2 linked regions of the Chelatococcus sp. YT9 genome follow. The protein of the gene in region 2 interacts with the protein of the main gene of each other region in a pairwise test. Links are inferred from orthologs where the notes say so. Each region holds a gene or a part of one and is shown on either strand. Other genes may lie near its edges. The genes, in order: KIO76_RS19115 and KIO76_RS03880.

Evidence for each region.
Region 1: the proteins of KIO76_RS03880 (region 2) and KIO76_RS19115 interact in binary tests that used the Escherichia coli proteins (3 or more experiments, as listed by UniProt). The link is inferred for Chelatococcus sp. YT9 from one-to-one orthologs.

The regions. Positions count from the first base shown.
Region 1 is NZ_JAHBRW010000001.1:4,138,800-4,143,125, reverse strand. What follows is about bases 1-2,928. They hold KIO76_RS19115 (P-II family nitrogen regulator), read right to left. Parts: upstream 1,670-2,928; coding sequence 1,331-1,669; downstream 1-1,330. Other genes in these bases: KIO76_RS19110 (NAD(P)H-hydrate dehydratase), read left to right, coding at 2,005-2,928; glnA (type I glutamate--ammonia ligase), read right to left, coding at 1-1,264. Also shown: more of KIO76_RS19110, read left to right, coding at 2,929-3,516; KIO76_RS19105 (multicopper oxidase family protein), read right to left, coding at 3,521-4,326. UniProt on the Escherichia coli protein: P-II indirectly controls the transcription of the glutamine synthetase gene (glnA). P-II prevents NR-II-catalyzed conversion of NR-I to NR-I-phosphate, the transcriptional activator of GlnA. When P-II is uridylylated to P-II-UMP, these events are reversed.
Region 2 is NZ_JAHBRW010000001.1:832,446-843,104, forward strand. What follows is about bases 3,185-6,563. They hold KIO76_RS03880 ([protein-PII] uridylyltransferase), read left to right. Parts: upstream 3,185-3,525; coding sequence 3,526-6,363; downstream 6,364-6,563. Other genes in these bases: KIO76_RS03875 (alpha-ketoglutarate-dependent dioxygenase AlkB family protein), read left to right, coding at 3,185-3,523; grpE (nucleotide exchange factor GrpE), read left to right, coding at 6,447-6,563. In the rest of the region: pyrF (orotidine-5'-phosphate decarboxylase), read left to right, coding at 224-952; KIO76_RS03860 (DUF1330 domain-containing protein), read left to right, coding at 963-1,250; dapB (4-hydroxy-tetrahydrodipicolinate reductase), read left to right, coding at 1,308-2,123; KIO76_RS03870 (2,3-bisphosphoglycerate-dependent phosphoglycerate mutase), read left to right, coding at 2,250-2,870; more of KIO76_RS03875, read left to right, coding at 2,876-3,184; more of grpE, read left to right, coding at 6,564-7,106; KIO76_RS03890 (hypothetical protein), read right to left, coding at 7,247-8,215; KIO76_RS03895 (undecaprenyl-diphosphate phosphatase), read right to left, coding at 8,375-9,178; KIO76_RS03900 (glutathione S-transferase family protein), read left to right, coding at 9,643-10,335; tRNA epoxyqueuosine(34) reductase QueG, read left to right, coding at 10,392-10,659.

The sequences.
Region 1 (4,326 bases), 3.3 Mb from region 2 along the record:
GATGGCCGAGCGCCTCGCGCAGGCTGGCGGACACGGTCGGGATCTTCTTCAGCTCACGCGGCGGCAGGTCGTAGAGATCCTTGTCCATGGCTGCGCCCGGATCGATCTTGTTGATGATGCCGTCGAGGCCGGCCATCAGCAGGGCCGCGAAGCCGAGGTAGGGGTTCGCGGTTGGATCGGGGAAGCGGATTTCGACGCGCTTGGCCTTGGGCGAAGCCGTCCACGGGATACGGCAGGACGCGGAGCGGTTGCGCGAGGAATAGGCAAGCAGCACCGGAGCCTCGAAGCCCGGGACGAGACGCTTGTAGGAGTTGGTCGACGGGTTGGTGAAGGCGTTGATAGCCTTGGCGTGCTTGATGATGCCGCCGATGTACCAGAGGCATTCCTGGCTGAGGTCGGCATACTTGTTGCCCGCGAAGACCGGCTTGCCATCCTTCCAGATCGACTGGTGAACGTGCATGCCCGAGCCGTTGTCGCCATAAACCGGCTTCGGCATGAAGGTGGCCGACTTGCCGTAGCTGTTGGCGACATTGTGGATGCAGTATTTGTAGATCTGCATCTGATCGCCCATGTGCGTCAGCGTGTCGAACTTCATGCCGAGTTCGTGCTGAGCGGAGGCCACCTCATGGTGGTGCTTCTCGACCTTTACACCCATGGAGGCCATGGCTGCGAGCATCTCGCCGCGCATGTCCTGGGCGCTGTCGAGCGGGGGAACCGGGAAGTAGCCGCCCTTCACGGGAATCCGGTGGCCCATGTTGCCACCCTCGTATTCCGTGTCGCCATTCGTCGGCAACTCGGTGGCATCCAGCTTGAAGCCGGTGTTGTAAGGCGTCGCGGAAAAGCGAACGTCATCAAACACGAAGAACTCGGCTTCCGGGCCGACGAAGATCGTGTCGCCGATCTTGGTGGACTGCAGGAAGGCCTCTGCCTTCTTCGCGATCCCGCGCGGATCACGGCTGTAGGATTCGCCCGTGGTCGGCTCGAGGATGTCGCAGACGATCGACAGCGTGGGCGCTGCGAAGAACGGGTCGAGCTGGGCCGTCGTCGGGTCGGGCATCAGGAGCATGTCCGACTCGTTGATGGCCTTCCACCCGGCAATCGAGGAACCGTCGAACATGGTGCCTTCGGCGAAGATTTCCTCGTCGATCATCGACACGTCGAAGGTGACGTGCTGCCACTTGCCGCGCGGGTCGGTGAAGCGGAAATCGACGTACTTGATGTCCTGCTCTTTGATCGCCTTCAGCACATCCTGGGCGCTCTTCATCATTCGTTCCTCGTGTTGCACAAACGTCATTAACCCGCGCTCGCGGCGCTCGCAGGTTGCTTCAGATCAAATCGCGTCGAGACCGGTTTCCCCCGTTCGGATGCGAATTGCTTCCTCCACGCTGGATACAAAAATCTTGCCATCTCCGATCCGACCTGTCTGGGCGGCCTTCCGGATCGCCTCGATGGCCCGGTCCACCATATCGTCGGCAAGGACGATCTCGATTTTCACTTTGGGCAGGAAATCAACCACATATTCGGCGCCGCGGTAGAGCTCCGTATGGCCTTTCTGCCGGCCGAAGCCCTTGGCCTCGATGACGGTTATGCCCTGCAAGCCGAGGTCCTGCAGCGCTTCCTTTACCTCGTCGAGCTTGAAGGGCTTGATGATCGCATCAATTCTCTTCATCCGTCGTGGTCTCCCCTAGGCGCCTAGCTTCCGATGGCGAACGTGACTAGACGGCTCTTACCATCAATGGGTCGGTGGCGGCCATGTCGAAGTTTGCGGAACGGGCTGTTGAGTGCCGCAATGTTCATCAGCGGACAGCACAAAAATTATGCATTTGATGACCTTTTGAGCTTCAGCCGTTCAAGGAGCGGAAAACTTCCCCTTTGGTGCTCGGGAAGACGCCACGAACTGCCCTGAGAATTGCCCGGGGGCTGCTTTGCGTTCGGGGACATTCATCTATGGTGTCGTGTATGCGACGGCTCCGAGAGCTTAACTGCGTGAACGGCGAGGGAATGATGTACGAGATCCTCACCAATGCTGCGGTACGCGAGGCCGATCAGCGCACGATTGCTTCAGGCGTGCCAGGCTGGGAGCTGATGGAGCGGGCAGGGCGGGCCGTCGCTCACCGGGCGGCGGAATGCGTGCCCGTCGGGCGAAGGGTCGTCGTCGTTTGCGGTCCTGGCAACAACGGAGGCGACGGTTTCGTCGCCGCCCGGATCCTTGCCGAGGAAGGTTACGAAGTCGCGCTTCATCTCCTTGGCTCCCCGCAGGCGCTGAGCGGCGATGCGGCTTGGGCTGCCGGCACCTGGCGCGGCGCAGTCAGCCCGCTTGCTGCGATGAATCTCGTAGGCGCGGAGCTCATCATCGATGCGCTGTTCGGCACAGGGCTTTCGCGAGACCTGGAGGGGGAGGCCGCCGTTGCCATCGCCGCGATCAACGCCTCGAAGGCCTATGTGATCTCGGCCGACATTCCATCTGGCATTGATGGGGATACGGGCGCGGTGCGCGGCATCGCGGTGATGGCGCACGAGACCGTTACATTCGCCCGGCGCAAGCCCGGACATCTTCTTCTACCGGGCCGGCTGCATTGCGGCTCGGTGACGATCGCCGATATCGGCATCAGCGACGCGACCGTCGCCGCCATCGCGTCGCCCTATGCCGCCAATGCTCCGGGGCTATGGCTAGCTACTTACCCGCTGCCCGAGACGGCCGGGCACAAATACGGGCGGGGCCACGCGGTTATCGTATCCGGCGGCATTGGCAGTACGGGCGCGGCGCGGCTGTCCGCGCGCGCTGCGTTGCGTGTTGGGGCAGGGCTTGTCACCGTAGCCTCGCCGCCCGCGGCGCTAGCGGTGAATGCTGCCCATCTCACCGCGATCATGGTGCGGTCGATCGATGGCGCGGGAGGTCTGAAGTCGCTCCTCGCCGACGAGCGCCTCAATGCGCTTGCGATAGGGCCCGGGGCTGGTGTGGGTGACGCTACACGCGGTTTGATATCGGTCGCAGCGGAAGCGGGCCGGGCGCTTGTCATCGATGCCGATGGCCTGACGAGCTTTGCCGTTGAAGGTGCGGCTGGCCTCGCCACCCTCACGTCGCTTGCCAAAGTCAACCCCGCGCCAACGGTTCTGACACCTCATGAGGGTGAATTTTCACGTCTCTTCAGCGAGGTAAATGAGATAATTAAAGCGCCGTCGAAGCTGCAGCGTGCGATAGCCGCGGCGCACCACACTGGCGCGGTCGTTGTTCTCAAGGGCGCAGACACCGTGGTCGCGACACCTGACGGCCGGGCGATCGTCAATGACAATGGCACGCCTTGGTTGGCGACTGCGGGGACGGGAGATGTCCTCGCTGGGTTCATTACGGGTCTTTTGGCGCAGGGGATGCCCGGCCGGGAGGCCGCGGCTGCCGCCGTCTGGCTGCACGGGGCGGCGGCTCGCGCTTTTGGCCCGGGCCTCATTGCAGAGGACCTGCCGGAAACCTTGCCTGCTGTGCTCAAGCGTCTTTTCGAGCGCAGCGGCCCGATATGAAAAGTCAGGTGACCTCGAACCAACTCGCCATGCCGCCGCCGAGACGATCGAGGATCGCGGAACTGATCATCCATTTGCCAGAGCCTTCGGTGACGAAGGCAACTCGGACAGTACGGCCGGCCGGGATTGCGATTGTGTCCTGCCAATAGGGCTCCCAGCCGTCATCGAGGGCGTGCAGAAGGCGGGCCGTGTGCCCATGGAGGTGGAGCGCCTGCAGGAACTCCGTCTTGTTGACCAGGCTCAGCACAACGGGCTTGCCTTGCCCGATAGAGAAGAGGGGCTTGCGGGCGTCCGTGAAGGCGACGCCATTGATACGCCAGATCCGCGATACGTCGCTCGGGAAAGGCTGGCCGGCTGTGACGCCTCCTTCGAGCACAAGATCGGCGCGTAAAGCCGAGGCAAGATCAATAGCTTCTGGGAGGTTATTGCCGAGGAGTTTTATCTCACCGGCCTTGGCATTGGGTGAGAGGGCGCCCTCTGTCTTGATGGTGAGCAGCGGCAAGCCCTGACCAAGGACAGCCACGACGTTGCCGGAGACACCCGTCTCCGTGGCGCAATGCAGGATCAGATCAGCCCGGTTGCCGGGTAGCAGTGCGAGGGTGTCGCGGGCTGGCGGGAAGGGCTCGGCCGGCTGGCCATCGAGGGCTATGACTTCGACCGCGAATTTCTCAAAGCGTAGGCTGATAGGACGGGCGTTGGAGGCATTAACAAGGCGCAGGCGTATCCGGCCGCCTGGGGCAACCGCGAAAGTCTCCGGGGCGGCTTGGCTGTTCACCGTGAGCCAGTTGCCGAGCCGACCAACCGCGCCGA
Region 2 (10,659 bases):
CGGGTCCGATTCGCTTTCCCGGCATGTGCCATTCGCTAGGGGGCGACTCGTGGTCGCTTCCAACGATCTGCCGGATCTCGCCGTGTAGAGCCCAACCCACCCGCCACCAATGAATTCATAAGTCCGCAAACATCCCCGGACGGGTAACTTTATTTTACTTCGACAGACGAACGACCGACGTGTAAACAGCTGGCGCATCCACGCGAACAGGGGAGCGCCAGCCTTGACCACCGCGCCTCAGTCACCGCCCTCTCCGAGGGATCGCCTTATCGTCGCCCTTGATCTGCCGAGCGTCGCGGAAGCGCAGCGTATGGTCGATCAGCTCGGGGACGCGGTTGCCTTCTACAAGGTCGGGCTCGAGCTGGCGTTTGCCGGCGGCCTGGAATTCGCCGCCGCCTTGGCTCGCTCCGGTCGGCAGGTATTTCTGGACCTCAAGCTCCACGATATCCCGACCACGGTCGAACGCGCCACACGCCAGGTCGCCGATCTCGGCGCCACCTTCCTCACCGTCCATGCCTACCCGCAGACACTGGCGGCGGCTGTGCGCGGCCGCGCTGGGCAGTCAGGCGCTGGCGGCCTGAAGATCCTCGGCGTCACGGTGATGACCTCCTATGGCGACGCGGATCTCCTGGAAGCCGGCTATGCGGAAGACGTCGCGGCGACTGTCGAGCGGCGCGCGCGCCAGGCAGAGGCTGCGGGCGCGGATGGTCTGATCATATCGGCCGAGGAGGCCGCGCGCGTCCGGGGGCTCATCGGCCCGCGCCTCCAACTCGTGACCCCAGGCATTCGCCCGGCAGGTTCTCCCGCTCAGGACCAGAAGCGTGTGATGACACCCCGCGACGCGATCCGCGCCGGTGCCGACTATCTGGTCGTCGGGCGCCCGGTGACGGCGGCAGCCGATCCAGCAGCGGCGGCTCGCGCCATCATCGCCGAAATTCAATCAGCCATTTGAGGACAGAACAATGCCCAAGGGTTATGTGATCGCACGCGTTACCGTCACCAATCCCGATGCTTACGCCAATTACGTGGCGCTCGCTTCGGAAGCCATCAAGCTCTATGGCGGTAAGCCCCTGATGCGTGGCGGCCGCTCGGAGGTACTTGAGGGCGAAGGCCGGCCGCGCAACGTCGTCATCGAGTTCGAGTCCTATGATAAGGCTGTCGCCTACTACAACTCACCCGAATACCAGAAGGCCAAGGCGGCCCGCGAGAACGCAGGCATCGCCGACATGATCGCGGTCGAGGGCGTATAAGCCGGCGCGCGACCTCGGGCAGGCCGGCGGCGGTTATCAGGACAAGGAGAACCGGGGATGAGCGAACTTCGCCTCGTCGTTGTTGGGGCAGCCGGCCGCATGGGACGGATGCTTATCAAAACCGTCAGCGAGACCGCAGGCATGCGCCTCTCCGGGGCTATCGAGCGGAGTGGCAGCGAAGCGCTTGGGCAGGATGCGGGTGTGCTTGCCGGTGTCGGCACGCTCGGCATCCCGGTTACCGATGATGCGCTCGCAGCCTTTGCGGCGGCGGACGGCGTGCTGGATTTCACAGTGCCCGCGGCGACCGTGGCCTTCGCCGGGCTCGCGGCACAAGCACGCATCGTTCATGTCGTAGGGACCACCGGTCTCGACGAGGCCGATATCGCCAAGCTCGAGGCGGCGGCGCGCCATGCCGTCATCATTCGTTCGGGGAATATGAGCCTCGGCGTCAATCTCCTGGCGGCCCTGGTCGAGCGCGTTGCCAGGACGCTCGGCGCGGAGTTCGACATCGAAGTGGTGGAAATGCACCACCGCATGAAGGTGGATGCACCGTCAGGCACGGCGCTGATGCTGGGCGAAGCGGCTGCCAAGGGGCGTGGCATCTTGCTGAAGGATCACGCCGACCGTGGCCGCGACGGCATCACCGGCGCCCGGCATGAAGGCGACATCGGCTTCGCCTCGCTGCGCGGCGGCTCCGTGATCGGGGAACACAGCGTGATCTTTGCAGGCGCCGGCGAGCGCATCGAGCTGTCGCACAAGGCTGAGGATCGCAGTCTCTTCGCGCATGGCGCGGTTCGCGCCGCTCTCTGGGGGCATGGCAAGAAGCCCGGCCTCTATTCCATGGCGGACGTTCTCGACATCGCGGCGATCTAGAGAATGCCCGTCGAGGTCCGGTGCACCGGATATTCTCGGCCGCCTCGTTTTATCGCAATTCCGGACGCAAAAGCGCTGCACGCGTCGGCTGGAATTGCTCTCGCGTATCATTGAAGGAGACTTCGCATGGAGCGACTGCTCGTCCTCGTTCGGCATGGCCAGAGCGACTGGAACCTCAAGAACCTGTTCACCGGCTGGAAAGACCCCGACCTGACGGAGCAGGGCGTGCGCGAGGCGGCGGGCGCTGGCCAGCGCCTGAAGGCCCTCGGGCTGAAATTCGATGTCGCCTTCACTTCGGTGCTGACACGCGCGCAACACACCAACAGCCTGATCCTGAAGGAAATTGGCCAGCCCGACCTGCCGACGATCCGCGACCAGGCGCTGAACGAACGCGACTATGGTGACCTCTCCGGTCTCAACAAGGATGACGCCCGCGCCCGTTGGGGTGAGAAGCAAGTTCATATCTGGCGTCGATCCTATGATATCGCACCGCCCGGCGGCGAAAGCCTTAAGGACACGGCCGCCCGCGTTCTGCCTTATTACATCACCGAGATCCTGCCGCGCGTGCTGCGCGGCGAGCGTGTGCTGGTGGCGGCCCACGGCAACAGCCTCCGCGCGCTCGTCATGGTCCTCGATCGGCTGACCCCCGAGACCATCCCGAGTATGGAACTCGCGACGGGCGTGCCCCTGGTCTATCGTCTCAAGGCCGACTCGACCGTCGAGAGCAAAAGGGTGCTGGAGGGGTGACAGGCGTGGGGGGGACAGGCGCTCTTGCCATCCGGGAGGGGGTGACCTACCACCCTGGCTATCTCAACGCGCAGGAACAGGGCGATCTTGTCGCCGCACTACGCGTGATTCTGCAGGAAGCCCCCTTCTTCACCCCCCGTATGCCGCGCACGGGCAAACCCTTTTCCGTACGCATGAGCAATTGCGGCGCGCTTGGCTGGGTCTCCGACGCACGCGGATATCGCTATCAACCCGCCCATCCGGAGACAGCCCGGCCTTGGCCTGCCATGCCGGAGCAGCTGCTTGAAGCGTGGCGGGACCTTGCCCCGGCCTCACCACGACCCGAGGCCTGCCTCATCAACTTCTATGGCACGGGCGCACGGATGGGGCTGCACCAGGATCGGGATGAGGACGATCTTGTGACGCCGGTCGTCTCGCTCTCCCTCGGGGATACCGCCGTGTTTCGCATCGGCGGGACCAACCGGCGCGATCCGACAACCTCCCTGAAACTTGCATCCGGCGACGCGCTCGTCTTCGGCGGTCCCGCGAGGCTCGCCTTCCATGGCATCGATCGGATCCTGGTCGGGTCTTCGACACTGCTCCAGGAACCGCCGTTCGCCGGCGGCCGCATCAATCTCACCCTGCGTCGCGTCCGTGCGACAGCGGAGCCTTAGTCATGGCGCGTGCGCCGGCTGATCCCGTCCAGGCGGCGATTGCCGCTCTCCAGGCCAGTTTTGGCGATGATACCATCGCCTTGCGCAATGGCCTCGTCACTTACCTTAAGGACATTCACGAACGTGGGCTTGTCCATGCCGAAGAGCGTCTCCTTGCCGAGCGGGATGGCTTGGCTTGCGCGCACCGCCTGTCCGCGACCATGGACAGGATCATCGCCATCGCCTTCGGGGTCGTGACGCAGGTTCTGCATCCGCAACCGCAGGCGGCAAACACCTCTAGACCCGCCTCGATACCTTTGTCGACCCTCGCGATCGTCGCGGTGGGGGGATACGGCCGCGGGACGCTGGCGCCCGGGTCTGACGTCGACATCCTCTTCATGATGAGCGCTCCTGCCAAACCGAAGGGCGCGGCGCGATCGCGCGGTGCCCAGACTTCGACTGCGCAGGCAGCCTGGGGAGAGCGGGTGGTCGAAGCCGTGCTCTACGTGCTGTGGGACCTCAAGCTGAAAGTCGGACACGCCACACGTACCGTTGACGAATCCATTCAGGAAGCGACCAACGACCTTACCATCCGCACAGCCATCCTAGAGGCACGCTACCTCGTCGGAGACAAGGGGCTGTTCGACGAGCTGGTTACCCGCTTTGACAAGGAAATCGTCAGCGGCACAGCGCCGGCCTTTGTCGAGGCCAAACTCGCCGAGCGCGACGCTCGGCTGCACCGCGCCGGCACCTCGCGTTACGTGGTGGAGCCCAACGTCAAAGACGGCAAGGGCGGCCTTCGCGACCTCAACACATTGTTCTGGATCGCCAAATACGCCTACCGCGTGCGCGACGCGAAGGAACTCGTCACCGCCGGATTGTTCACCCAGGATGAGTTCGCGCTGTTCCAGCGCTGCGAATCCTTTCTCTGGCGGGTGCGTTGCCACATGCATTTCGTGACTGGGCGCGCGGAAGAGCGCCTGTCGTTCGACCTGCAACCGCCTATTGCGCTTCGCAACGGCTATATCGCCCATGGCGGCCTCTCGGCCGTCGAACGCTTCATGAAGCGCTATTTCCTCACGGCCAAAGATGTCGGCGATCTCACGGCAATCGTCTGCGCAGCCCTGGAGGCTCGCCACGCAAAACCCCGCCCGGTACTCGACCGCTTCGTCAGCCGGCTGCGCAGCCGCCGTAACTACCGCACGCTGGAATCGCGGGACTTCATCCTCGACAATAATCGGATCACCATCGCCAACAACGAGGTGTTCAAGCGCGACCCGATCAACCTCATCAGGCTTTATTGGCTCGCCGACCGACATAGCTATGCCATCCATCCGGATGCCAGCCGCCTGGCGACGCGCTCACTGACGTTGATCGATCGTTCGGTGCGCAATGACCCGGAAGCCAATCGCCTGTTCCTGGACGTGCTAACGTCACACAACGCGCCCGAAGTTGTTCTGCGGCGTATGAACGAATCCGGCGTGCTCGGGCGCTTTATTCCGGAATTCGGACGCATCGTCGCTCTGATGCAGTTCAACATGTACCATCACTACACGGTCGACGAGCATCTCTTGCGGTCCGTCGGCGTGCTCGCCGATATCGATGCCGGGCGGGTCGACGCGGAGCATCCGCTGTCCGGCGAGGTCATCGGCACCATTCAGAACCGGAAGGCGCTTTACGTCGCGGTCTTCCTGCACGACGTGGCCAAGGGCCGCCAGAGCGATCACTCTACCGGTGGCGCCCGCGTCACCCGCAAGCTGGGACCGCGATTCGGCTTGACCCCGGCAGAGACAGAGACGGCAGCCTGGCTCGTCGACAATCACCTCCTCATGTCGATGGTCGCCCAAAGCCGTGACATCAACGATCCGTCGACGATCCGCAGCTTCGCGGGCACCGTTCAAACGATGGAACGGCTCAAGTTGCTCCTGATCCTGACGGTTTGTGACATCAAGGCCGTTGGTCCAGGCGTCTGGAACGGCTGGAAGGGCGAGTTGCTGCGGAGTCTCTACTATGAGACGCAGATCGCCCTGACCGGGGGTCACATCTCGGCAAGTCGCAACGAGCGTGTCAGCGCCGCCCAAGCGGAACTGCGCGAGGCGCTTCCGGACTGGTCCGGCGCGGAATTCGCGGCCTATGCCGCAAGGCATTATGCGCCTTACTGGCTGAAGGTGGATCTTGCCCGCAAGATCCAGCATGCGAAGCTTATCCGACGCGCGGAGGAAACCGGCGAGACGACGGTGACCGCCGTGGAAACCGACGGTTTCCGTGGCGTCACCGAGCTTGTTGCCGCGGCGCCCGATCATCCGCGCCTCCTCGCCATCCTCACCGGCGCCTGCGCGGCGGCCGGTGGCAATATCGTCGACGCCCAGATCTTCACCACGACAGACGGACTCGCGCTCGACACCCTGGTCATCTCGCGCGCCTTCGATCGCGACGATGATGAACTCCGGCGCGGCGAGCGGATCGCGCAGGCCATCAAACGCGCCTTGACAGGGGAAGTCCGCATTGCGGATCTGGTCGCATCGCGCCGCCCGAAGAAGGATCGCAGCCGCACGTTCCACGTTCCGACCGAGGTCATTGTGGACAACAGCCTCTCGGACCGGCACACGGTGCTCGAAATCTCCGGGCTCGACCGCCCGGGGCTGCTCTATGACCTCACGACGGTGCTCAGCCAGCTCAACCTGAACATCGCATCCGCCCATATCGCCACCTACGGCGAGAAGGTGGTGGACGTCTTTTATGTCACCGACCTCACCGGCGCGAAGGTCGACAACACCAATCGGCAGGCTGCCATCCGGCGCGCCATTGAGCGCATCTTTCTGGATGAGGACGCCAACGCCGCTGACAGCAAGGCCGGATAGAGGCCTTGGGCGTTCGACGAACAAAAGCCGGAAGGACGATGCAGACCAGACAAATGCTTGATTTTTGGTCTGTCTGACCTGATATCACGGATGACAAACAATCAACAGCTACGAGAGCCATGACCCAGACGCCGCCCCGCCCCGAGCAGGCTGACGCCGAGAACAACGCCATCGAGAGAGATGACTCGCTCGCGGGCAATGTCCAAGACGAGATCACCGCCGAAGCGGCGGCGATCGCCGAGCTCGAAGCGGAAAAGCACGAGCTGAAGGATAAGCTCCTGCGGACGCTCGCCGAAATGGAAAACCTCCGCCGGCGCACGGAGCGTGAAATTGCTGATGCGCGGGCCTACGGTGTTACAAGCTTCGCGCGCGACATGCTGACGGCCGTCGACAATATCCGTCGCGCGATCGAGATGATTCCCGCGGAAATCCGCGAGCAGAGCGACAACCCAGTCAAACCTTTCCTCGAAGGTATCGAACTGACCGAGCGTGACCTGATCAAGACCCTCGAACGCCACGGCGTGCGTAAGATCGACCCTGTAGACCAGAAATTCGATCCCAATGTGCATCAGGCAATGTTCGAGGTCGAGGATGCGAGCAAGCCCCACGGCACGGTGGTGCAGGTCATCCAGTCGGGCTTCGTAATCGGCGAGCGCGTGCTGCGGCCAGCCATGGTCGGGGTATCGAAAGGTGGCCCGAAGACTGCAGCGGGCAATTCCTCTGAGTCCGGCACCGTCCAATAAGTGGAGGTGCTGCCTGCCCTCTCGCCGGCAGTACTGAGGATCGAACAGATCCTGGTCATCTCCCAGAGAAGGCCGTCGCGGCTGGCCCGCGATGGCCTTTCATTTACGCCGCACCGATTACCCGGCTCCGGTGTCGGCGATCATTCCTTGGCCTTTTCGGGCTTCGGCGCGATGCTATCGCGGATCGTCTCGAAACGCGCCAGCATCTTCTTCTGGTCACGCTCGCGCGCCATGGCGATCAGGCGGATATAGCGCGTCGTGTCGAAACGGATCGCCTGCATCACGAAGACCTTGTCCTTGGTCTCGGAATCCTGGGCCACAGCGGTAATTTCGTGCCACGGCACATTCTTCAGCGTCAGATTGCGCGCGCTCTTGATTTCCGGAGCAACAATGCTCGCCAGACCGTTGAAAGCTTGGCGCGCGAAACGGTCCTGATCGAGCGTACCAGGAATGGCGCCATCCCCAGATGCGACAATGACGATTGGCTGCTCTGCGCCCTTGATGCTGTCCTTGGGCCCCTCGGTCATCAACAAACCAGTGCCGGCCAGGACGCGCGAAACTCGGAAACCAGCCTGTTTACCAAGTGAGAAGGGAAGCGCGGCGATCTGCTCTTCCATCGGCGGCGGCTTGCGGAAGACGAGGCTCTTCAAGGCTGTGCGGACGGTCTCGTCGCTGTAAGCGCTGGAGGTGGCTTCGGGAACCTGAACCGTAACCACTGCCGTGCTGAGCGGCGACGATGCCACGAGAACCCATTTGTTGATGACGTGGGAGCGAGCTTGCTGCCGCGCACTGACGAAGACGGCCTTTGCATCCGCGAGCGTCCAATCCTCCCGCTTGATGCCGGCAAGGCCCTGCTTCTCCATCTCGCCGACCTTCAGACCCTCGACGACACGGGTGAACGCATCCGCCGGAAGCTCGGTCATCAGGATCGCAGACCCGGACGCTTCATCCTCAAATCCCAGGAAATTCTTGGCCTCCCGCATCTCACCGGGCGGCACAAGACCGATATTCAGCCCCGATGGAAATACGGGATCCGCCGCACGGACGGTCGACGCGAAGGCAGCAAGGACAAAGGCAAGAAGCACGGTAACAACCGATTGTCGCATCATTCAGGGTACCCCCTTTTCGTCCTTCCCGCCCGTCGTCTTCCCGCGAAGCGATGGTGTGATGCACGCTCAATATGGCGACAACGCGATTGACGGCGCTCGTCCCGCGCCAACTTTGAGGCGGATCGCGCCGTGGCGCAATGCTCGGCTTTGGTTCACGTTTCAGCCGAAGACGATCAGACCGGCAAGTCCTGCGGCACCGACGATGATGCGCCACCATGCGAACAGCCCGAAGCCGTGGCGGCTGACGTAGTCAAGCAAGGTCCGCACGACGAACAGGCCCGAGAGAAAAGCCATGATGAAGCCGATGGCGACGAGGCCGATGTCATGGGCATCGAGCAGCTTGTAGTTCTTGTAGAGATCGTAGGCGAAGGCCCCCGCCATGGTCGGCATCGCCAGAAAGAAGGAGAATTCCGTCGCCGCGCGCTTGTTGGAGCCCAGCAGCATCGCGCCGACGATCGTGGCGCCGGAGCGCGAGACGCCGGGGATCATCGCAAGGCACTGAAAGAAGCCGATCTTCAACGTCATGCTGAGGGGAAATTCAGAAATGTCGCGATAACGCCCACCGAGCCCGCGCTGGTCCACAACCATCAGGATGAAGCCGCCTACAATAAGGCTGACGCACACGATCCATGGGTTGAAGAGCACCTCCTTGATGAAACTATGGGCGAACGCGCCAATCACCATCGCCGGCAGGAAGGCGACCAGCACGCCGAGCACGAAACGCTGCACGCCCGGATCATAGGGCAGCTTCTTCGCGATGGTGACAAGGCGGTGGAAATACACAGAAACGATGGCGAGGATTGCCCCGAGCTGCACCAGAACCTCGAAGGTTCGCCCCTTCGATTCGAACCCGAGAAAATGGCCGAGAAGCAGAAGATGCCCCGTGGAGGAAACGGGCAGAAACTCTGTCAGACCCTCGACGAGGCCGAGTATGGCCGCCGACACGACATCGTATGTATTCATCGCTGATCCCACGATCCGAGACTGCGCGCTGCCCGCCCCGGAAGCGGGCGAACCGGGCGCTCCAAAGCCTCAAGGACCTGCTGGATCAATTCCCCGCAAGACGTCATTTCACCGCACTGTCAAGGCTAACGCACTCGTGCGATGCCATAATTTCGCTTCATGGGGCGGCTTCATGGCAGGTGGATGACGGAAGCGGTTCGGAATCACGACAGGACCTTGGTCCACGCTCGGATGCGTTGTGGGCCTGCTGTCGTTAGAGAAGCCTTAATGACAACGCTGGAAAGCCCGGCACAGCCGGCAAAACGAGTTGTTTGCCATTTTTCAGGGTTTTATACGGGACATGTTGTGAATGCGAATGCCCTCCACGCCAATTTGCGCAACGGTTTCTCGCGCGATGCGCTATCACGCTGTCGACCTCACTCATCGTTATTGCCGCCCCACCTGCTGATCGCGTGACACACTCAATGGCGACGTTCCACCATTATCCCTTCTGTCCTCAGTCGCGCTTCATCCGTCTCGTTCTCGGCGAGATGGGCATCGCGCCTGCCACGGTTGAGGAAAAGCCCTGGGAGCACAGCCATAGCCTGCTGATGATCAATCCAGCGGGGAACCTTCCCATTTTTGTCGAGGAGCAGGGCCTGGCGGTTCCCGGCGCCGCCGTCATCGCCGAGTATCTCGACGAAACGCGTGGTCTTGGTCTCGATGGCCGGCGCCTCCTGCCGGATCATCCGGCCGACCGCGTCGAGGTACGTCGCCTGATGGACTGGTTCCTCGTGAAGTTTTACGAGGAAGTCTCGGCCTATCTCGTCACCGAGAAGATCTACAAGCGCTTCATGAAGGCGGAACTCGGCGGCGGCCCGCCGGATATGGGTGCGATTCGCGCAGGCCGTAGCAATGTGCGCTACCACCTGCAATATATTGGCTTCCTGATCGGCAAGAGGAATTGGCTCGCCGGACCGGATCTGACCTATGCGGATCTCGCGGCCGCGGCTCACCTGTCCTGTGTCGACTATCTCGGCGATGTGCCGTGGGAAGAGGATGAAACCGCAAAGGCATGGTACGCGCGCGTCAAATCGAGGCCATCGTTCCGCGCTCTATTGACGGACCGGGTGCCGGGCATGGCGCCGGCAGCCCACTACGAGGATCTCGACTTCTAGAGGCTCCCGCTCGCTTCGAGCCGAGCGCCCCACCGCAGCAAGCTGCCACCCGCGCGATGGCAGGCCTGCGACGCGCGCTAATCGACCGTGCCCGCCAGATGGGCTTCGACGACGTGCGTATCACGCATCCCGACGCCATCCCGGATGCGCCTGAACGCCTCGCGGCCTGGCTTGAAGCAGGCTACGCTGGCAGCATGACCTGGATGGGTGAGACGCCAGATCGCCGAGCCGATCCGCGCGCGCTGTGGTCTGAAGTGCGCTCGGTCATAATGCTCGGCATGAACTATGGCCCTTCTGGCGATCCTCTCGCTTCGTTGGCTCTGC